2 regions of the Thermopolyspora flexuosa genome follow, and region 1 is predicted to be linked to the other one. Evidence: predicted binding sites of a transcription regulator. Region 1 holds the regulator's gene; the other holds the start of a gene.
The links. The regulator HrcA, encoded in region 1, represses chaperone genes, less so after heat shock. The targets are predictions, from matches to a motif close to TTGGCACTCTCNNNNNGAGAGTGCCAA.
Positions count from the first base shown of each region.

Region 2: groES (co-chaperone GroES) is a predicted target of HrcA. The motif match lies at 1,630-1,656, and genes of this name have one in related genera.

Region 1 covers NZ_VFPQ01000001.1:3,546,822-3,557,731, reverse strand. Annotated here, with positions in the region: gene lepA (translation elongation factor 4) at 1-1,072, shown strand, start outside; gene hemW (radical SAM family heme chaperone HemW) at 1,089-2,306, shown strand; gene FHX40_RS15100 (DUF3097 domain-containing protein) at 2,312-3,133, opposite strand; gene FHX40_RS15095 (hypothetical protein) at 3,187-4,089, opposite strand; gene hrcA (heat-inducible transcriptional repressor HrcA) at 4,356-5,372, shown strand; gene dnaJ (molecular chaperone DnaJ) at 5,373-6,512, shown strand; gene FHX40_RS15080 (DUF742 domain-containing protein) at 6,716-7,798, opposite strand; gene FHX40_RS15075 (sensor histidine kinase) at 8,244-10,910, opposite strand.
Region 2 covers NZ_VFPQ01000001.1:4,392,563-4,403,472, reverse strand. Annotated here, with positions in the region: gene FHX40_RS18670 (hypothetical protein) at 317-571, shown strand; gene FHX40_RS18665 (hypothetical protein) at 1,022-1,336, shown strand; gene groES (co-chaperone GroES) at 1,747-2,058, shown strand; gene groL (chaperonin GroEL) at 2,366-3,988, shown strand; gene FHX40_RS18650 (helix-turn-helix transcriptional regulator) at 4,389-5,444, shown strand; gene FHX40_RS18645 (hypothetical protein) at 5,483-5,668, opposite strand; gene FHX40_RS18640 (DUF5319 domain-containing protein) at 5,884-6,261, shown strand; gene FHX40_RS18635 (sigma-70 family RNA polymerase sigma factor) at 6,437-7,060, opposite strand; gene guaB (IMP dehydrogenase) at 8,330-9,811, shown strand; gene FHX40_RS18625 (GuaB3 family IMP dehydrogenase-related protein) at 9,869-10,910, shown strand, end outside.

The sequences.
Region 1 (10,910 bases):
CAAGCACGGCCTCGGCGTCGGCGAGGTGGGGTACCTGATCACCGGCGTGAAGGACGTGCGCCAGGCCCGGGTCGGCGACACGGTCACCTCGGCCGCGCGCCAGGCGACCGAGCCGCTGCCCGGCTACGAGCACCCCAAGCCGATGGTGTACTCGGGCCTCTACCCGATCGACGGCGACGACTACCCGGAGCTGCGCGAGGCCCTCGACAAGCTGCGCCTCAACGACGCCGCGCTCATCTACGAGCCGGAGACCTCGGCCGCGCTCGGCTTCGGCTTCCGCTGCGGCTTCCTCGGCCTGCTCCACATGGAGATCGTGCGCGAGCGGCTGGAGCGCGAGTTCGGCCTGTCGCTGATCTCCACCGCGCCGAACGTCCCCTACCGGGTGGTGCTCGACAGCGGCAAGGAGGTCACCGTCACCAACCCGTCGGAGTTCCCCGGCGGCAAGATCGCCGCGGTGTACGAGCCGGTGGTGCGCGCCACGGTGCTCAGCCCGGCCGAGCACATCGGCGCGATCATGGAGCTGTGCCAGGGCCGCCGCGGCACCCTGCTCGGCATGGACTACCTGTCCACCGACCGGGTGGAGATCCGCTACACCCTGCCGCTGGCCGAGATCATCTTCGACTTCTTCGACCAGCTCAAGTCCCGCACCCGCGGGTACGCGTCGCTCGACTACGAGCCCGCCGGCGAGCAGGAGGCCGACCTGGTCAAGGTGGACATCCTGCTGCAGGGCGAGCCGGTGGACGCGTTCAGCGCGATCGTGCACCGGGAGAAGGCGTACTCCTACGGCGTGGAGATGGCGCGCAAGCTCAAGGAGCTCATCCCGCGGCAGCAGTTCGAGGTGCCCATCCAGGCGGCGATCGGCTCCCGTGTGATCGCCCGGGAGAACATCCGGGCGCTGCGCAAGGACGTGCTCGCCAAGTGCTACGGCGGTGACATCACCCGGAAGCGCAAGCTGCTCGAGAAGCAGAAGGAAGGCAAGAAGCGCATGAAGATGGTCGGCCGGGTGGAGGTGCCGCAGGAGGCGTTCGTCGCCGCGCTCGCCACCGACACGTCGAGCGACAAGAAGAAGTAGCCCGCCGGGGCCGCCCATGCCTTCCGCCCTGCCCGACGGCGAGCCGGTGCCCCGCACCGGCGAGCTGCCCGAGTCCGCGCTGCGCGGACTCGGGGAGCGCCCGTTCGGCTTCTACGTGCACGTGCCGTTCTGCGTGACCCGCTGCGGCTACTGCGACTTCAACACCTACACCGCGGCCGAGCTGGGCCCGGGCGCGAGCCGCGCGGACTACGCCGAGACCGCCGCCGCCGAGGTACGGCTCGCGCGGCGGGTGCTCGGCGACGCCGCGCCGCGGGTGGCGACCGTGTTCTTCGGCGGCGGCACGCCCACCCTGCTGCCGCCCGCCGACCTGGTGCGGATCCTGCGCGTGATCGACGAGGAGTTCGGGCTCGCCCCCGGCGCCGAGGTCACCACCGAGGCGAACCCCGAGTCGGTCACCCCGGCCGCGCTCGCCGAGCTGCGCGCGGGCGGCTTCACCCGGATCAGCCTCGGCATGCAGAGCGTGCGGCCGCACGTGCTCGCCGTACTCGACCGGCGGCACACCCCCGGCCGGGCCGCCGCGGCCGCCCGGGAGGCGCGCGCAGCCGGGTTCGAACACGTCAACCTCGACCTCATCTACGGCACGCCGGGGGAGACCGACGACGACTGGCGGGCCACGCTCGCCGCCGCGATCGAGGCGGGGCCCGACCACATCTCGGCCTACGCGCTCATCGTCGAGGACGGCACCCGGCTCGCCGCCCGCATCCGCCGGGGCGAGCTGCCCGCGCCCGACGACGACGTCGCCGCCGACCGCTACCTCATCGCCGACGCCATGCTCGGCGAGGCCGGATACGCCTGGTACGAGATCTCCAACTGGGCCCGCTCGCCCGAGGCGCGGTGCCGCCACAACCTGCTCTACTGGACCGGCGGCGACTGGTGGGGCGTCGGCCCGGGCGCGCACAGCCACGTCGGCGGGGTGCGCTGGTGGAACGTGAAGCACCCGGCCGCGTACGCGAGCCGCATCGCCGCCGGGGAGTCGCCCGGGCACGCCCGCGAGGTGCTCACCGCCGAGGACCGCGCCGTCGAGCGGCTCATGCTCCAGCTCCGCCTCGCCACCGGCCACCCGCTCGACGAGATCCGCCCGCAGGCCCGCCCGGCCGTGGCCCGCGCGCTCGCCGACGGGCTGCTCGACCCCGGGCCGTTCCGCGCCGGCCGGGCCGTGCTCACGCTGCGCGGCAGGCTGCTCGCCGACGCGCTCATCCGCGACCTCGCCTGAGCGGGTCACTCGGCGGGCGGCGGGCTCACGAAGTCGATCAGCTCCTCCACCCGGCCGAGCAGCTCCGGCTCCAGGTCCGTGAAGTGGGTGACCCGCCCCAGGATGTGCCGCCACGCCTCGCCCGGGTCCATGCGCCAGCCGAGCGCCGCGAGCACCCCCTCCTTCCACGGCACCCCCTTCGGCACCTCCGGCCAGGCCGGGATGCCGAGCACCGACGGCTTCACCGCCTGCCAGATGTCCACGAACGGGTGCCCCACCACGAGCACGTACGGCGAGGCCACCTGCTCGGCGATGCGGCTCTCCTTCGAGCCGGGCACGAGGTGGTCGACGAGCACGCCGAGGCGGCGCCCCGGCCCCGGGCCGAACTCGGCCACGATCCGCGGCAGATCGTCGATGCCCTCGAGGTACTCGACGACGACCCCCTCGACCCGCAGATCGTGGCCCCAGATCTTCTCCACGAGCTCGGCGTCGTGCACGCCCTCCACGTAGATGCGGCTCTCCTTGGCGACCCGCGCCCGCAGGCCCTCCACCACGATCGAGCCCGACGCGCTGCGCCGCGGCCGCGCCGGGGCGCCCGCCGGCCGGGTGCCGGGCCGTACCAGGGTGACCGGTCTGCCCTCGAGGAGGAACGCCCCGCGCTCCAGCGGGAAGACCCGCCGCCGCCCGAAGCGGTCCTCCAGGGTGACCCCGTGCTTGTCGCAGGCGACCACCGCGCCGCAGAAGTCGCCCGCGGCGTCCTCCACCACCAGCCCGGGCTCGGCCGGCACCTCCGGGATGGGCTCCCGGGCGAAACGGCGCCGCCGGCCGGAGAGCACGTCCTCGTACATGGCAGGGCACGCTAGCAAATCACGGCGTCATCGCCGCCTTGCGACGGCCGGTGTCACCGCCCGCCGTACGGTGGCCACGGCCCGGCGAGCCGCCGCCGCGCCCGGCTGCGGCGCACCAGCACGAGCACCGTGACCACGACGGCCACCGCGAACGTGACGAACATCAGCGCGAACCACAGCAGGACGCCGCCCACGGTGCTCGCGGCCTGGTCGCTGGTGAACTGCTTGCCCACGCCGAAGACCACGTCGGAGGAGGCGGGGGCCTCGCAGACGATCCGGTAGGTGCCCGGCTGGGTGACGCCGATGTCGAAGACGTGCTCCCACACCCGGCCGCCCGCGGTGAACGTCATCGTGTAGCCGGGCTTGGTGAGCGGGACGCCCTGGCCGGAGGCGGTCGTCGCCTCGCAGACGAAGTTCACCGGCCGGCTGGTCGAGGCGTACAGCACCGGCCGGTCCTCGGGGGAGGCCTCGAAGGTGGCGGGCTCGCCGCTGCGGAAGTGCCGCGGCGGGGCCGCCTCCTCGCCGACCGACTCCACCGTGGAGAACACGCCCATGAACCCGAGGACCACGCTCGCCACGAAGGCGAGCCAGGCCAGCAGGATCCACACGCGCCGCGGCCCGACGGCGGCGGGCGGCGGGGGCGGCGCCCCGGGGCCGCCCGGCGGCGGACCGTAGCCGGGCGGGGGAGCGCCGGGGGACGGCGGCGGGTACGGCGGGGCGTGGTGCGCGCCGGGCGGCGGAACCTGCTGCGGCCCGGGGGCCGAGCCGTGCGGGGAACCGGGCTGCGACGGGAAGCCGGGCGGGGAACCGGGCGGCGGGCCGTACGGTGACCCGGGGGGCGGGCCCGGCTGCGGGGGCTGCGGGGCCGGGCCGGACGCGGGACCGGGCGGCGGGCCGCCGTACCCTTGAGGGCCGGGGGCCTGCCCCTCCGGCCGGGGGTCGTTCGACTGGCTCATAATCCGAGTGTGACGGTTTCCCTCCCCGGCCGCACCGGCCCTCGACCCGGTGTTTCGATACCGATTTGGTGCCCGTTCGGCCGCGGAACGGACCGTCGACACGACCGTCGCGGTACCGTCACGGCGGAATCGGGCGGGAGCCTTCCCACCCGCCAGAATGAGTTATCGCACCTGAGAGATGGGAGCCGTACACTTGGCACTCGGGAACACTGAGTGCCAAGCAAGGTGTTGTTACACGACACCGGGGCGGCCGGGAGGTGAACACGTTGCTCGATGACCGCAAGCTGGCGGTTCTGCGCGCCATAGTCGAAGATTACGTGTCCACCAACGAGCCAGTCGGATCCAAGGCGATCGCGGAGCGGCACAACCTCGGCGTCTCCCCCGCCACGATCCGTAACGACATGGCGGTGCTGGAGGAGCAGGGGTACATCACCCAGCCCCACACCAGCGCCGGGCGGGTGCCGACCGACAAGGGCTACCGGCTCTTCGTGGACCGGCTGTCGCAGATCAAGCCGCTGTCGGCGGCCGAGCGACGGGCGATCGAGACCTTCCTGGCCGGCGCGGTCGACCTCGACGACGTGCTGCGCCGTACGGTCCGGCTGCTGGCCCAGCTCACCCGGCAGGTGGCCGTGGTGCAGTACCCGTCGCTCACCAAGTCCACGGTGCGCCACGTGGAGATCGTCCCGCTCACCGACCGCCGCGTGATGCTCGTCCTCATCACCAACACCGGCCGCGTGGAGCAGCGCGTGATCGAGCTGCCCGACCCGGTGAAGGAGGACCGCATCGCGCACCTGCGGGCGATGCTCAACGCCTGCCTCGACGGCTGCGGTCTGAGCAACGTGCCCGACACCGTGCAGGACCTCCCCGAGCACCTGCCGCCGGAGGACCGTTCGGTCGCGGCCACGATTCTTTCGGCTCTCCTTGAGACCCTCGTGGACCGCAACGATGAGAAAATCGTGATGGCCGGCACCGCGAACCTCGCCGCGGCCGACTTCTCGGTCAGCCTGCGCGAGGTGCTGGAGGCGCTCGAGGAGCAGGTGGTCCTCATGCGCCTGCTCAGCGAGCCGTCGAACGACCCCTCCTCCCTGACGGTGCGGATAGGCTCGGAGAACCCGTACACGGGGTTGAAGGGCATGTCGTTCGTGGCCGCCGGGTACGGCTCCGGCGACAAGGAACTCGCCCGGCTCGGGGTGCTGGGCCCGACGCGAATGGATTATCCGGTGACGATGGGTGCGGTGCGCACGGTGGCGCGCTACGTCGGTCAGATTCTGGCGGGGTCTTAAGTGGCGAAGGATTACTACGCCATCCTCGGGGTGCGTCGCGACGCCAGCCAAGAGGAGATCAAGAAGGCGTACCGGAGGCTCGCGCGCGAGCTGCATCCCGACGTGAACCCGGATCCGGCGACCGCCGAGCGCTTCAAGGAGATCAACCAGGCGTACGAGGTGCTCTCGGACGCCAACAAGCGCAAGATGTACGACCTTGGCGCGGATCCGTTCGGCTCCGGCGCCACGGCGGGCGGCACGGCCACCGGGTTCGGTGCGGGCTTCCCGTTCAGCGACATCATGGACGCCTTCTTCGGCACCGGCACCGCCTCGCGGGGCCCGCGCACCCGGGCACGCCGCGGCCGGAACCACACCATCCGGGTGGAGCTGGACCTGACCGAGACGGCGTTCGGCACGACCCAGGAGCTCGTGGTCGACACCGCGGTCCTCTGCGACGTCTGCCAGGGCTCCGGCACGTCGCCGGGAACCCACCCCGACACCTGCGACATGTGCAACGGGCGGGGCGAGGTCTCCCAGGTCACCCGCTCGTTCCTGGGCCAGGTCATGACGACGCGGCCGTGCCCCCAGTGCGGCGGCTACGGCACCATCATCCGGCACCCCTGCCAGGAGTGCGCCGGCGACGGCCGGGTGCGCACCCGCCGTACGATCAAGGTGCGGATCCCGGCCGGCGTCGAGGACGGCACGCACATCCAGCTCGCCGGCGAGGGCGAGGTCGGGCCCGGCGGTGGCCCGCCCGGCGACCTGTTCCTGGAGATCGTCGAGCGGCCGCACCCGATCTTCGAGCGGCGCGGCGACGACCTGCACTGCACCGTGCACCTGCCGATGACCGCGGCCGCCCTCGGCACCACCCTGGTGATCGACACGCTCGACGGCCCCGAGGAGGTCGACATCCGCCCCGGCACCCAGTCCGGCCAGATCATCCCGCTGTACGGGCGCGGCGTGCCGCACCTCAACGAGACCGGCCGGGGCGACCTGCTCATCCACGTCAACGTCGAGACCCCCACCCGCCTCGACTCCCAGCAGGAGGAGCTGCTCCGGCAGCTCGCCAAGCTGCGCGGCGAGGAGCACCCGCCCGGCAAGTTCGCCCCCGGCCAGCAGGGCTTCTTCTCCCGCCTCCGGGACGCGTTCAACGGTCGTTGAAGAGATCTGTGGCGCGGCCGATGACGGCCTGAGCACGTCGCGACCACGCCCACGTCCCGGCCGGGTCCGCGCGGTGCGCGCCGGCGGCTCTGTCACGCCCGATCGGAGCGCGCCGCCCCGTCGTCACGGTCGAACCGTTCACCGCCGCCGGTAACGGCCCGGGGTACGGCGTGCCGTCGTGCCCGGCCGCGCGCCGGTGCGGCTCAGAGCGCCCGGACCCCGGCCCGGATACGTTCCAGGAGCTGCCGCGGCGGGCGTTTGCCGAGGACGACCTGGGCGTGGATGATCAGGAACCGCTCGGTCACCAGGTCGGCGATGAGCTCACGCGCCACCCCGACCGGAAGCCGCAGCCCGGCGGCGATCTCCGCGACTGACTGCGGGCTGCGGCACAGCTCGACGATGTGCGCGTGCTCGTAGGCGAGCGGGGCCTCGAGCGCGGCCGGGGTCGAGGACAGCAGGGTCTCCATGCGCAGCCGCTCCTCCAGCGGCCGGGTGCGCCGGGACGTGGTGACGAACGGGCGGGCGATCTCCCCGGACGCGCTCACCTTCATCGAGGGGCCGTCCATCGCCTCGTCGTCGAACGGGTACGGCTCGCCGCCGCGCGAGGGCGGCTCCTGGCCGTACCGCGGCCGGTGCGCGCCCGGGTCGTACCCCCAGCCGAACCCCTGGTCGGCCAGCCGCCGCAGGATGCGCTCGTCACCCCACCGCAGCGGGCGGTCCGTCATCTCCTCCGGCAACCGGCCCGGACCGGCGCCGAGCGGCGGGCGGGCGGCGTGGCGGCCCGGCACGGCGTCCGGCCGGTCGTGCCCGGCCCGGGTGGTCTGCGGGTGGAACCGCACGACGTGGTACCCGGTCTGCGGTACGGCGAGCCGGCCCGGCGGCGGCTCGGACACCTGGAGCGCCGGGCGCGTGGCGTGACGGTCCGCGGAGGCCGGATCCGCCTGGGCCGCCGGGGAGACGTGCGGGCCGAGCAGGTGACGGCCCGTCTCCGGCGGGGCGAACCGGGCCTGCGGCGGCACGGCCGCGTGGTCGCCGCCCTGGGCCTGCGGGCCGGGGAAGTGCGCGGAAGGGCCGGTCCCGCCGCTGCCCGGCCCGCCGTACGGGCCGTTCCCGGTCTGGGGCAGCGGGCACGCCGCGCCGACCTGGCCGGACCAGGCGGGAGGCGGCGCGGGCAGGGCCCCCTCCGGCGGCCGATGGCCGGCCAGGGCCTGCCCGGGCGCGATGCGGTGGCCCTGGGACGGGCCGCCGAGCAGGTCACCGTGCGGCGGCCGGGCCTGCGGGGGCACGGCCGGACGCGGATTACCGGCCGGTTCGGCGGCACCCGCGTGACCTGAGCCGGTCGTGCGCGGGTCGGGGACCCGCGGACCCCACTCGTTCCAGCCGTCGTTCATCGCAGTCGTCCACCCCGCCCCGCTCTGTGTCGGCAACCGCCCGGCCCACCTGGCACGGAAACGCCCGGCGAACGCGCACGAGCGTGCCCCCGTCAGGAACGGCCGGATCGGTAGGACCCCCGATGCGTTCGGCTCGTGACGAGCCCACCCCAACGTCACCGTACCGGTACGCGGCGCCGTGGGAGGGCCGATCGCCGTATTCCGCGGCCAATCGGCTGAAATGTGCAAGCCCATGCCCGCCCGCGCGTGCGGTGGAACGCCCGGATCCGGGCGAACGGGGAGGCGCGGAACCCCGCCGCGCCTCCCGTCGTGGTCACCGCTCCTTCCGGCACACGCCCACCTAGGCGCCCGGCGGGCGCGTCCCCGCCCGGTAGTCGTTGAGCATCGACCGGACCCGCTCGACCGGGCTCTCCGGCTCCCGGGCGTCGGCGCCGTGCCCGGGTTCGTCGCGCGGCGTCCGGCGCGCCGCCCCGTCCGGCACGCCGTTCCGCCCGGCCTCCCGGTCGGCGCCGTCCCCCGCCGCGTGCCCGTTGGACCTGGCCGCGCCCGCGGACGACTGCCCGGAGAGCAGGTAGGGCGGCTTCACGTGCAGCGGGATCGGGGTCGGCATCACCGGCGGGACGGGGGCAGGGCGGGAGCCGTTGTGCGCCGCCGCGTCCGCCCTCGGACGCGGCCCGGACGGTGGCGCCGCGGGCTCCGCGGACGGCGCCAGGGCCGGTTCCGCGGCGGCCGCGGCGGCCGCGGCGGCCGTGACCGGCGCCGTGGCCTCGGCGGCTCCGGCGGGCCGCGGGACGGCGGGCGCGGGAGTCGTGGGCAGCGTCGGCGGCAGCGCGCCCGGGGAGGGCGGTTCGGCCGGTTCGGGCACCGGCACCACCGCCACCATCTCGGCCGTGGCGCCGTTCGCGTGCGGCGCGACCGGTGCGGCCGCCTCGTCCGGCGCGGCGGCCGGGCCGGGTTCGGGCGCCGCCGCGGCCACGCCCGCGGGCGCGGTCTCCCGCTCCGTGGCCTCGGCGGCCGGGCGGGCGGCGTCCGTCGCGCGCGGGGTGGCGCCGGGCCCGGACGGGATCGGCACGTCCACCATCCGCCCGGCGCGGGCCGCCGCAGGCGCGGGCGCGCCCGCCGCGCCGTTGCGCACGAGCAGGTCGGCCGGGAGCACGACCCGGGCGGTGATGCCGGCCAGCGGCGAGTCGTGCAGCCACACCCGGATGCCGAGCCGTTCGGCGAGCCGCCCCACGATGTAGAGCCCGAGCCGCCGGGTGGGGGAGGAGAGGAAGCTCTGCTCGCCCCGCAGCCGCGCGTTGGCCGCCGCGAGCTCCTCGGGGCTCATGCCCACGCCCTGGTCGACGATCGCGATGTGGTACTCGGTCGCGTCGCACTTCGCCTGGATCTCCACGTCCTGGTCCTGCGGCGAGAAGACCAGGGCGTTCTCGATCAGTTCGGCGAGCAGGTGCGCCACCTCGGCGACCACCTCGCCGCGCACCACGTCGTGGTCCACGCGGCGCAGCACGACCCGCCGGTAGTCCTCCACCTCGGCCAGCGCCGAGCGCAGCACCTCGCTCATCGCCACCGGCTCGGCCGCCGGGCGGGGCAGCCGCTCGCCCACGAGGACGAGCAGGCTCTCGGCGTTGCGCCGCATCCGGGTGGCGAGATGGTCGAGCTCGAACAGGTTCGCCAGCACCGCCGGATCGGACTCGTCCCGTTCCAGGGCGCCGATGAAGTCGAGCTGGCGGCGCACCAGGGTCTGGCTGCGGCGGCCGAGGTGCGCCAGCGACTCGGCGGTGTTCCGGCGCAGCACCGCCTGCTCGGCCGCGAGCCGCAGCGCGGTCCGGTGCACCTTGGCGAGCGACCGGGCCACCGCGGCGAACTCGTCCTGCCGCCCGTCGGCGGCGGGCTCCTCGGCCGGGACCGCGTCCTCGGGGTTCGCGGTCGCCTGGACCCGCGCCACCGCCTCGGGGAGCCGGCGCTCGGCGATCTCGTCGGCCTCCTCGGTGAGCCGGCGCAGCGGGCGCAGGATCGAGCGCGCGGTCACCAGGCCGAGCAGCAGGGTGGCGAGCAGCAGCACGCCCCCGAGTACGGCGAGCACGACGAGCTCGCGACCGGCCCGCGCCTCGGCGCTCCGGGCGCGGGCGGCGGCCTGCTCGCCCACGGCCCGCCGTACCTCGCGCAGGTCGGCCACGAACGCGTCGGCCGCCTCCCACCACTCGCGGGGCGCGACGGTGAGGTTCCGGCCGCGCGGCGAGGCGGCCGCGCGCAGCCCGATCGCCCCCATCGTGGTCGCCGCCCGCGACTGCCGGGCCGCGCTCACCGCGCCCGCGTGCGCGGCCGAGGCGACGCGGCCGAACCGGGCGAGCCCGTCGGACTTGGCCGCGCGCACCTCGATGAACCGCACGTACTCCTCCGGCGTGAACCCGTGCGCGGCGAGCACGCCGGTGAGGGTGTCCCGCTCCTGCGCGGCGGCCTCCTGGGCGCGGCCGAGCGTCCACAGCGCCACCAGGTCGCGCCGGAGCGCCGGGTCGCCGCCGCCCGCGTCGGGGTCGTACAGGGCGTCGTCGATCGCCTCGATCGCGGTGGTGTAGAAGGCGTAGGCGTCCTGCCGGGTCGACTGCCGGGCGTCGGCGGTGGCGCGCACCGCGCCGAGGTCGCCGAGCCGGTCGAGCGCGTCCCGCAGCCGCGGCACCCCCCGCCGTGCCGGGTCGGCGAGCAGCGGCCCGAGGGCCGCGCGGCTCTCGTCCACCCGCCGCCGCTGCGCGGCGAGCTCCCCCCGGAAGCGGAACTCGCCGCCGAGCAGCCCCACGGTGAGCCCCCGTTCCCGCTGCAGCTCGTGCGCGAGCTCCTGTGCGGCGCGCACCAGCTCGACCTGGCGCGCCGCGGAATGCGCGCCGGAGCGCGCCTCGTACCGCGCCGCCACCTCGAGCCCGGTCACCCCCAGCAGCAGGGTCGACGGGATGGCGAGGATCCACGTGAGCCTCGCGCGGATGGTGCGCGGCATCCTGATCAGACGTGCCAT
Region 2 (10,910 bases), 850 kb from region 1:
GTGGTGCACGACGGCGGGCCATTCGGCGCGAGGCGCGGAGGAAACAAACCGACGAGCCAGGAAAAATCACTGGATCGTCAGGTCTGTCGCGTTTGCGGGATTTTCTGCCGCAAACTCGAAATTTCGGGAAAGCGGCTCGTTCTTTGCTGGCGATTCGCGCAGAGCCCTTTTGTCAGGCTCTTACCCGGCGGGCCTTGTTCCGTGGACTGCTTGCTCGGTCTACTTATTGACGGCTCGCCGCCAGGAAAGAGGGCAGAGCTGATCTGAGGATCAATCCAAGATCGATCAGGAGATCTAAATGCTTAAGAAGCTTGTAGTGGCTAGCGCCACGGTCGCCGCGGCCGCCGGCCTCGGGCTCGCCACTCCGGCGTACGCCAACGGTCCCGCCGACGTCGCCTGTGTGCTCACCAACACCGGCAACACGCACCACCACACGGCGAACGGCCTCGGCATTCTCGGTGCGCTCGGTCTCTACGACCTCCTCAGCAACCGCAACGTCGACGTCAACTGCGATGTCGACAAGCAGATCAACAACAACCACCACGTCGACTCGCACAAGACCGGCCGCTGAGCGGGTTTGACAGGTCGACCGTGACGAGGGGACGACGTCTCGCGCGTCGTCCCCTTGCCGGGAGGCCGTACCCGGTGCCCGGCTCCGCGGGCTTCCGAGCCCCGGGCGGGGCGCGGTCGCCGATCGTGCCCGTGGACCGCGGGCCACGGTGGGCCGGAGAACGGTTCACCCGGCCGGCGGAGGATGTTTTCCCGGCGGGCACCGGAACGGTGTCCCGAAACCCAGGAAAAGTGGGCGGTACACCTACCGCCCTCTTTTTCTGGCGCAAATCGGGTGTTGTGGCCGGTTTCCTGGCAAATGCTGGTCGCGGACGCCCGATTGCTTTAACCGGAACTTACTTGTCGTGCTTGCTATTTCGTGCGATCCTCGCTCTAATTGTTGTCGGCTCGACCGGACGAAAATGACGGCCGGGCTGATCCGAGGATCAACCGAAATCGATCGGGAGTTTCGATGCTGAAGAAGTTCGCGGCATTCACCGCGGTCGCCGCCGCCGCAGGCATGGGACTGGCGAGCCCGGCCCACGCCAATGAGCCCAAGGACCTCGCCAAGAACGTCGACTGTGTGATCGTCGACACCGGCAACACCAGCAACCGGTCGGAGAGCGCCCTCGGCGTCCTCATCGGCAGCCTCGGTCTCTCCGACCTCCTCAGCCACCGCAACGTGAACGTGGACTGCCACGTCACCCACCAGATCAACAACAACCAGCACACGGACTCGCACGAGACCGACGCCAAGCCGGGCTACCGGTTCCGCGGCCGGCGCTGAGGTACGAGGGCGTAAGACGTACCACCGGGGGCGGCCCGCGACGGCCGCCCCCACGCTCTTCACGCCGACGTCCACAGGACGCGGCCGGTCGATCGGACCTTCGATCGAGGGGGCCGCGGCCGACGGGAATCGGCCGGCAAGAGGGCGGCGACACCGGTCCGCCCTCTTGCCGTTTTGATTACCGGGGAGGCGTCGCGGCCCGGGCAGGCCGGCAGGGACGGTGCGGGTACACGAGCACTGACCTGCGTGGCGGGTTCGGTTGACTGTGCTGACCGGCTTGCATACTGTTCCTGTTGGCACTCTCGGCCTGAGAGTGCCAACCACGCGACGAGGCAGGTCTGACACCCGCGACGGCAGGCCGCTGGTCGCCTCTTCAGCTGAGCAACGAATTCTGAAGGGGAGGTCCGATCGTGACGACCGCCACCAAGGTTCCGGTTAAGCCGCTCGGTGACCGCATCGTGGTCCAGCCGCTCGAGGCCGAGCAGACGACCGCCTCCGGGCTGGTCATTCCTGACACGGCCAAGGAGAAGCCCCAGGAGGGCAAGGTGCTCGCGGTGGGCCCCGGCAACTGGGACGAGGACGGCGAGAAGCGGATCCCGCTCGACGTCAAGGAGGGCGACATCGTCCTGTACAGCAAGTACGGCGGCACCGAGGTCAAGTACGGCGGCGAGGAGTACCTGGTCCTCTCCGCCCGGGACGTGCTCGCCATCATCGAGAAGTAAGCCCGCCGGGCCTTACCCCCATGACGTGTCGAGCCCCGGGCCGGTGCCCGGGGCTCTGATGCGCTCGATCACCTCGGCGCCCAGGTGAACCGGGGCCGGGTCCGCGCCGCGGAGTCGGAAAACGCCGCGGATGCCGGCGACAGTGCGTTCGAGACCTGCCGTGGCGGCGTTCGATCAGCGCCGTTCCATCAGCGCCGCGATGCTGTTCTGCTCAGGTGGCTCACGGTGTTCACGCGGTCACCGGACCGCCCCGGTTCCCGCGCCCGGGTTCGCGACGTGAGGCGTCGCAACGACAAGGAGTGCCTTAATGCCGAAGATCCTGGAGTTCAACGAGGACGCGCGCCGCGCCCTGGAGCGTGGTGTCAACACCCTCGCGAACGCCGTGAAGGTGACCCTCGGTCCGCGTGGCCGCAACGTGGTCATCGACAAGAAGTTCGGTGCCCCGACCATCACCAACGACGGCGTCACCATCGCCCGCGAGATCGAGCTGGACGCGCCGTACGAGAACCTCGGCGCCCAGCTCGCCAAGGAAGTGGCGACCAAGACCAACGACATCGCCGGTGACGGCACGACCACCGCGACCGTGCTCGCCCAGGCGATGGTCCGCGAGGGCCTGCGCAACGTCGCCGCCGGCGCCTCGCCGCTCGCGCTCAAGCGCGGCATCGACAAGGCCGCCCAGGCGGTGAGCGAGCGGCTGCTCAGCTCCGCCCGCCAGGTGGAGGACCGCAAGGAGATCGCGAACGTCGCGACGATCTCCGCCCAGGACCCCAAGATCGGTGACCTGATCGCCGAGGCCTTCGACAAGGTGGGCAAGGACGGTGTCATCACCGTCGAGGAGTCCAACACCATGGGCATGGAGTTGGAGTTCACCGAGGGCCTGCAGTTCGACAAGGGGTACCTGTCGGGCTACATGGTCACCGACCCCGAGCGCATGGAGACGGTGCTCGAGGACCCCTACATCCTGCTGCACCAGGCGAAGATCTCCTCGATCTCCGACTTCCTGCCGCTGCTGGAGAAGGTCGCCCAGACCAAGAAGCCGCTGCTCGTCATCGCCGAGGACGTCGAGGGCGAGGCCCTGGCCGTCCTGGTGACGAACAAGATCCGCGGCACGTTCACCTCGGTCGCGGTGAAGGCGCCCGGCTTCGGCGACCGCCGCAAGGCGATGCTGCAGGACATGGCGATCCTCACCGGCGGCCAGGTGGTGAGCGAGGAGGTCGGCCTCAAGCTGGAGAACGTCGGCCTCGAGGTGCTCGGCACCGCCCGCCGCGTCGTGGTCACCAAGGACTCCACCACGATCGTCGACGGTGGCGGTGACCCGGCCGCGATCGAGGCCCGGATCCGGGAGATCCGGCTCGCCATCGAGCAGACCGACTCCGACTGGGACCGCGAGAAGCTGCAGGAGCGGCTCGCCAAGCTGGCCGGCGGCGTGTGCGTGCTGCGCGTCGGCGCCGCCACCGAGGTGGAGCTGAAGGAGAAGAAGCACCGCCTCGAGGACGCGATCTCGGCGACCCGCGCCGCGATCGAGGAGGGCATCGTCTCCGGCGGTGGCTCCGCGCTCGTCCACGTCAGCAAGGAGCTCGACGACCTCGGCCTCACCGGCGACGAGGCCACCGGCGTGTCGATCGTGCGCCGCGCGCTGATCGAGCCCGCCCGGTGGATCGCCGAGAACGCCGGTCTCGAGGGCTACGTCGTCACCAGCAAGATCGCCGAGCTGCCCGCCGGCCACGGCCTCAACGCCGCCACCGGGCAGTACGTCGACCTGATCGCGGACGGCGTCATCGACCCGGTCAAGGTCACCCGCTCGGCGGTGCAGAACGCCGCGTCGATCGCCGGCATGCTGCTCACCACCGAGGCCCTCGTGGTGGACAAGCCGGAGGAGGAGGCCCCGGCCGCCGGTGGCCACGGCCACGGTCACGGCCACGGCCACTGATCGGCCCGGCCGCGCATGCGTTGACGTACGGCTCGCATCCCGCCGCGGGGTGCGAGCCGTACGCGTTCCCGGTGCCCGGTCCGGCGGCGCGCCCGGCGGCCGCCCTCTTCGCGGCCGGGCCCGGACGCACGGAGGGCCGGGCGGACGACCCGCCCGGCCCCCTGGTGCCGGCGGCCGTACGGGCTCGGCGGTCATAAGACCCCCTCCGCGCTCAAATGACCGCTTACCGTACGGCCGGGGACACGTACCGTAATGCTCCATCGTGCGCAGGCCGGGCGCAACGTGAGAAGCTGCAAGTGCAGCAAGCTGTATCCGATCGAGCACAAAGGCGCGGACCGGCGGACAAACAGGGGATGCCGAGTTACCATCTCGACACTCTCTGTGACACATGGAGTCGGTGATGCGCCAGGACACCCCGCCGGTGGAGGAGCAGCTGCGGCCTTTTGGTCTGAACACCTCCCAGGCCGCCGTCTACACCGCCCTGTTGCGCCTGCGGCTCGCCCGGTCGCCGGAGGTGGCCGCGGCCGTGGACCAGCCCGAGGAACGGGTCGAGCCGGACCTGCAGGCCCTGACGAGGCTCGGCGTCGTCGACTCCCACGACGGCCGCTACCTCGCCCGGCATCCGGCCGCCGCGCTGAGCCCGCTGATCGCGCGGCGGCTCGAGAAGATCGCCCAGGAGACCCGGCAGATCGAGGAACTGCTCAGCTCGGTCCGGACGCTCGCCCAGGACTACGACGCCGGCCAGGACCTTCGTTCCGGCCGGTTGACGATCGAGACCCACAGCGGACCCGAGGCGCTCCGCGCCACCATGGCCGCCGCCGCCGGGGAGACGTCGTCGCCGGAGCTCATCGCCGTGGTCCCGGATCGGCGCACGGTACGGGACCTGGCGTGCGCCTACGGCGACGAGTGGGTGCTGACCCAGCGCGAGGGGCTCGTCTCCTCGCGGGTGATCATGCCGGTGGGCGCGCCGGCCGTCCCCGGGGCACGGGAGCTGTTCGCCCGGCTGGCCGAGGCGGGCGCGCGGGTGCGGTTCCTCGACCGGCCGCCCGGCTGGTACGCGGTGATGGGCGACGAGACGTCCTGGCTGCCGGTGCGGTGGGGCGGCAACCTGCCCGACTGCGCCTACCACTTCCGGCTGGTCCGCTCGCCGCTCATGGTGGCCGTGCTGCGCGCCCTCTTCGAGGAGCTGTGGACCCGCGCCGCGCCGATGTCCCCGCCGAGCGGCAGGGAGGGGGTGGTCACGGTCCTGCGGCTCGCCGCCCAGGGGCTGCCGGACGAGGTGATCGCCCGCCATCTGGGCGTCTGCGTGCGTACCGTGCGCAGCAGGTTCGCCGAGGCGATGGCCGAGCTGGGCGTGCGGTCCCGCTTCCAGGCGGGCGTCGAGGCGGTACGGCAGGGCTGGCTGGACGGGGGCGCGGCCGTGACCGGGGCGAGGCGCCCGGCGTCACGTCCGTGAACCGCCGGGCGTCCTCCCGTCCGCGGGCGCGTCCCGGCTTACCTTGTGCCGCCGAGGGAGAGCAGCCCGCCCAGCACGCCGTTGAGCAGGCCCGTGAGCGGGTCGACCGCGAGCACGCTCGCCTGCGTCGGCGTGCCCGGCCCGGGGATGTCGGCGTGGGCGGCGGGTGTGGTCAGGAAGGCGGCCCCGGCGCAGGCCGAAAGGAGCAGAATGCGACGCACCATGTGTTCCCCCGTGTTTGATGTGCCCTGGCCGCGGTTATCGCCTTCCGTGTCCAGGGAATAACGTAACGTGCCCGATCAGTATTCCATCCCCCACCGCGATTCCAACATCATTTCCGTCGCGCGTGGCGGCGCACCCCGGGCCCGGACGGCCGAGAGGACGGTTCGATCGGCCGGACGGTCGACGAGACACCCCTCGGGCGTCGTAGTGTGGATCCGTGCTGGACGATGTCCCCCGCGACCCGTTCGCGGACGACCCCAACGACCCCGCCGCCATGCTGGGCGAGCTCGACGGTGTCGACCCGCTCACCACCGCGGAGCGCGAAGAGGCCCTCACCGACCTCGCCGACGTGGAGGTCTTCCGTGCCCTGCTGGAGCCGCAGGGGATCCAGGGCCTCGTTCTGGAGTGCCCGGAGTGTGGTGAGCAGCACTATTTCGACTGGGATCTGCTGCGCGGCAACCTGCGCCAGATGATCGACGAAGGCCGGCCCCAGGTGCACGAGCCGGCCTACCAGCCCGACCCGTCCGCCTACGTGAGCTGGGAGTACGCCCGCGGCTACGTGGACGGCGTGATCGACACCGAGGAAAGCCGCTGACCGGCGTCGCCGCCCGTGGCGGCGGACGGCCCCGGGGCGATGGCGCGCCCGCGGCCCGGACGCCGCGGGCCGTGCCTCCGGCGGGGCTGCTCGCGCGGCGGTGCGGAATCCTTCGGCGGGCCGTACCCGAGGTGCGGCAGCCGGGGCGCGCCCGCCCCGGCGCGGCGGCGCCCGGTCAGGCGATCGACTGATCGGCGAGCTGCCGCAGCCGGGCGAGGGCCCGGTGCTGTGCGACCCGTACCGCGCCCGCCGACATGCCCAGCACGTTCCCGGTCTCCTCCGCGGACAGCCCTGACACCACGCGCAGCATGAGCAGCTCACGCTGGTTGTCGGGGAGCCGCGACAGCAGCTCGCGGGCCTGGGCCGCCTCGGTGTGCCGTACCACGGTCTCCTCCGGCCCCGGCCCCTCGTCCGGCCCGTCGGGCAGGTCCTGGGTCGGTACGGCGGAGCGCACCGAGTTGCGCAACGCGTCGGCGACCTTGTGCGACGCGATGCCGAAGACGAACGACGCGAACGGGCGGCCGATGTCCCGGTACCGCGGCAACGCGGCGAGGACGGCGATGCACACCTCCTGCGCCACGTCGTCGGCGATGTGGTAGTGACCGGAAATCCTCCCCAAGCGTGCCCGGCAGTACCGCACGACCATCGGGCGCAGCTGCGCCAGCAATGACTCGATCGCGGCGCGATCCCCCTGAACGGCGAGACTCGTCAGTTCCCGGAGGTCGGATTCCTCCGAACTCGCCGCAAGCCCTACCCCTGTTACGGCGTCGGTGACGCATCCCTCGGTCACGATACGCATGATGCCCGCCACGATCGCCGATGTCCTCATATCGGACGGCTACGGATTGGTCACATTGATGCGTCGATTGCGGACGGTAATCCGCTGAACACGAGGATGGAGGAATAAATAACCCGTCCCGGTTCTTCGCAGGAATATCCTGATGGTTTCGCGTCGTTCGTGGATCACGGCATTGCGCGGCGTCTTTTGCCTTTATCGCGCAATTGCGGGCGCGCTCCGGGGACGGTGCGATGGGCCGCGCGGGTCCCGCCCCGGCGTGCGTGCCCGCCGTCCGGTGCCGGGATGACGTGGGCCGGGCCAGGCGGGGAGGGGTGGCCGTGCCCAGCCGTTCCGCTCCGCCACCGGCGTGCGGTTTTCTCGGTGCGTGCCGGATCGGTCACCGAACGTGCGGTCGCCGTGAACGGCGTGTCCGCGCCGTGCCGTTGCGTGAAATCCCGCGCTTCGGAGAGCCGCCGGCACGATGGGAAAGGAATGCGCGGCGCCCGGCGGAATGGCGGTCGTGCCGGTGGCGGGGCGTGGCCGCGGGGCCGTGCGCCGTTTCCCGCCCGGCGCCCCGGCCGCGGATTAATCCCGTTATCGCCCTCCGTGTGTTTCCCGTCGCATATGCGGACTCCCGCGAATGTTTTCCCGCGCGCCCGCCCGCGCCCGGGGCGGGCGCCTCCGGTCCCGCTTCCGCGCCGCCCGGGCGGGCATTCCGCGGATGTGCGACGAATTGTGATCCGGCAGGACTTGAAATGGTCACTTTTCGCGGTCCGCGGCGCCGTTGCGGGTGTGTGCCGCGCGCCGTTCCGCCGGGACCTCGGTCGTGTCCGGCCCCGCCGCGGCGGGGCCGCCCGGCGCCGGGGCCGGGGCCGGGCGAGCGCGAGGTTTCGGTCAAAGCCGCCGGGGTCCGGAACCGCGACCCGCCGGACCGGCCCCGGAATCCTCGCCCCGCCGCGGCGTGTTGTGCTGGTGTGACGACCGCGCCGGACCGCACCCGCGGTCACCGGACGACGGCGTGCGGCGACGGCACAGGGCGGCGTGCGGACGGTGTGGACGGCGTTCGGGGCGGGCGCCCGGACCGCGAGGGCGTCCCGGCACGGCGGGCAGGCCGTACCCTCGGCGGCGTCCGGCACGGATCCGGCAGAGACGGGCCAGGAAAGGGGCGTGCCCGCGCCGCGGCGTGAACCGCTCGGGCGGCATGCCGCGTACCGGCGAGGCGGCCGGAGACCGGCCACTAGACTGGCCGAGGGGCTCGGGCGGCCCCATCACGGCGATAGGGGGTTGCGGATGGCGAGATTCACCGAGCCGGGGCTGACGTTCGACGACGTACTTCTCGTCCCGGCCTATTCCGATCTGCAGCCGGGTGAGGCCGACACCACCACTCGGCTCTCCCGCAATATCACCCTGCGCATCCCGCTGATCTCCGCGGCGATGGACACCGTGACCGAGGCGCGGATGGCGGTCGCCATGGCCCGCCAGGGCGGCATCGGCATCCTGCACCGCAACCTGTCCATCGAGGAGCAGGCCCAGCAGGTCGATCTCGTCAAGCGCTCCGAGGCCGGCATGGTGACCAACCCGGTCACCTGCTCGCCCGACGACACCCTCGCCGAGGTGGAGCGGCTGTGCGCCCGGTACCGGATCTCCGGCCTCCCGGTGGTCGACGCCTCCGGCGTGCTCGTCGGCATCGTCACCAACCGCGACATGCGGTTCGAGACCGACCAGAGCCGCCCGGTGCGCGAGGTGATGACCCCGATGCCGCTGGTGACGGCCCCGGTCGGGGTCTCCCGCGAGGAGGCGTTCCGGCTGCTGCGCACGAACAAGGTGGAGAAGCTCCCGATCGTCGACGCGGACAACCGGCTGCGCGGCCTCATCACCGTCAAGGACTTCACCAAGAGCGAGCAGTACCCGCTCGCCACCAAGGACGCCGACGGGCGCCTCCGGGTCGGCGCCGCGGTCGGCGTGAGCGGCGACGCCGAGGAGCGCGTCAAGGCGCTGGTCGAGGCCGGCGTCGACGTGATCGTCGTGGACGTCGCGCACGGCCACTCGCGCGGCATGTGCGAGATGATCGCCAAGATCAAGGCGAACACGACCGTCGACGTGATCGGCGGCAACGTCGCCACCCGCGCGGGCGCCCAGGCGCTCATCGACGCGGGCGTCGACGCGGTGAAGGTGGGCGTCGGCCCCGGCTCGATCTGCACCACCCGGGTGGTGGCGGGCGTGGGCGCCCCTCAGGTGACCGCGATCCACGAGGCCTCCCTCGCCGCCGGCCCGGCGAACGTCCCGGTGATCGGCGACGGCGGCCTGCAGTACTCCGGCGACATCGCCAAGGCGATCGCGGCGGGCGCCGACTCGGTGATGCTCGGCAGCCTGCTCGCGGGCTGTGAGGAGTCGCCGGGTGAGCTGATCTTCGTCAACGGCAAGCAGTACAAGGCCTACCGCGGCATGGGGTCGCTCGGCGCGATGCGCAACCGCGAGCGCGGCGGCACCTCGTTCAGCAAGGACCGTTACTCACAGGGCGACGTGTCGAACGAGGAGCTGCTCATCCCCGAGGGTATCGAGGGGCAGGTGCCGTACCGCGGCCCGGTGGCCGCCGTGGCGCACCAGCTCGTCGGCGGCCTGCGCCAGGCGATGTGGTACACCGGCTCCCGCACCATCGAGGAGCTGCGCACCAAGGGCCTGCTCATGCCGATCACGGTCGCGGGCCTCAAGGAGAGCCACCCGCACGACATCATCATGACCGTCGAGGCGCCGAACTACCACCGGCGCTGACGGGCAGGGCCCACGGGACGGTACGGCGGCGCGGACGGAAGATCGGAGAGCTAGCAGATGAGCCAGGTGGAGATCGGGCGCGGCAAGAGCGGGCGGCGGGCCTACGCCCTGGAGGAGATCGGCATCGTGCCCGCGCGGCGCACCCGCGACCCGGAGGAGGTGTCGATCACCTGGCAGATCGACGCCTACCGGTTCGGCATGCCGCTCGTGATCAGCCCGATGGACAGCGTGGTCTCCCCGGAGACCGCCATCAAGATCGGCAAGCTGGGCGGGCTCGCCGTACTCGACCTGGAGGGGCTGTGGACCCGCTATGAGGACCCCACGCCGCTGCTCGAGGAGGTCGCCACGCTGCCCCAGGAGCAGGCGACCAGGCGGCTCCAGGAGATCTACAACGCCCCGATCAGCGACGAGCTGATCGGCCGCCGGATCGAGCAGATCCGCGAGGCCGGGGTGACCACCGCGGCCCGGCTCTCCCCGCAGCGCACGGTGCAGCACTACAAGGCCGTGATCGAGGCCGGGGTGGACATCTTCGTCATCCGCGGCACCACGGTCTCGGCCGAGCACGTGTCCGGCCGGGCCGAGCCGCTCAACCTCAAGCAGTTCATCTACGAGCTCGACGTCCCGGTGATCGTCGGCGGCTGCGCCACCTACACCGCGGCGCTCCACCTGATGCGCACCGGCGCGGCCGGCGTGCTCGTCGGCTTCGGCGGCGGCTCCGGCCACACCACCCGCACCGTGCTCGGCGTGGCGGTGCCGATGGCGACCGCGATCGCCGACGTGGCCGCGGCGCGGCGTGACTACCTCGACGAGTCCGGCGGCCGGTACGTGCACGTGATCGCCGACGGCGGCATGCGGCTGTCCGGCGACATCGCCAAGGCGATCGCGTGCGGCGCGGACGCGGTGATGGTCGGCTCCCCGCTCGCCCGGGCGGTGGAGGCCCCCGGCAGGGGCTACCACTGGGGCTCCGAGGCGCACCACCCCGAGCTGCCGCGCGGCGCCCGGGTGCACGTGGGCACCATCGGCACGATCGAGCAGATCCTGTACGGCCCGAGCACGCTCGCCGACGGCTCGATGAACCTGCTCGGCGCGCTCAAGCGCA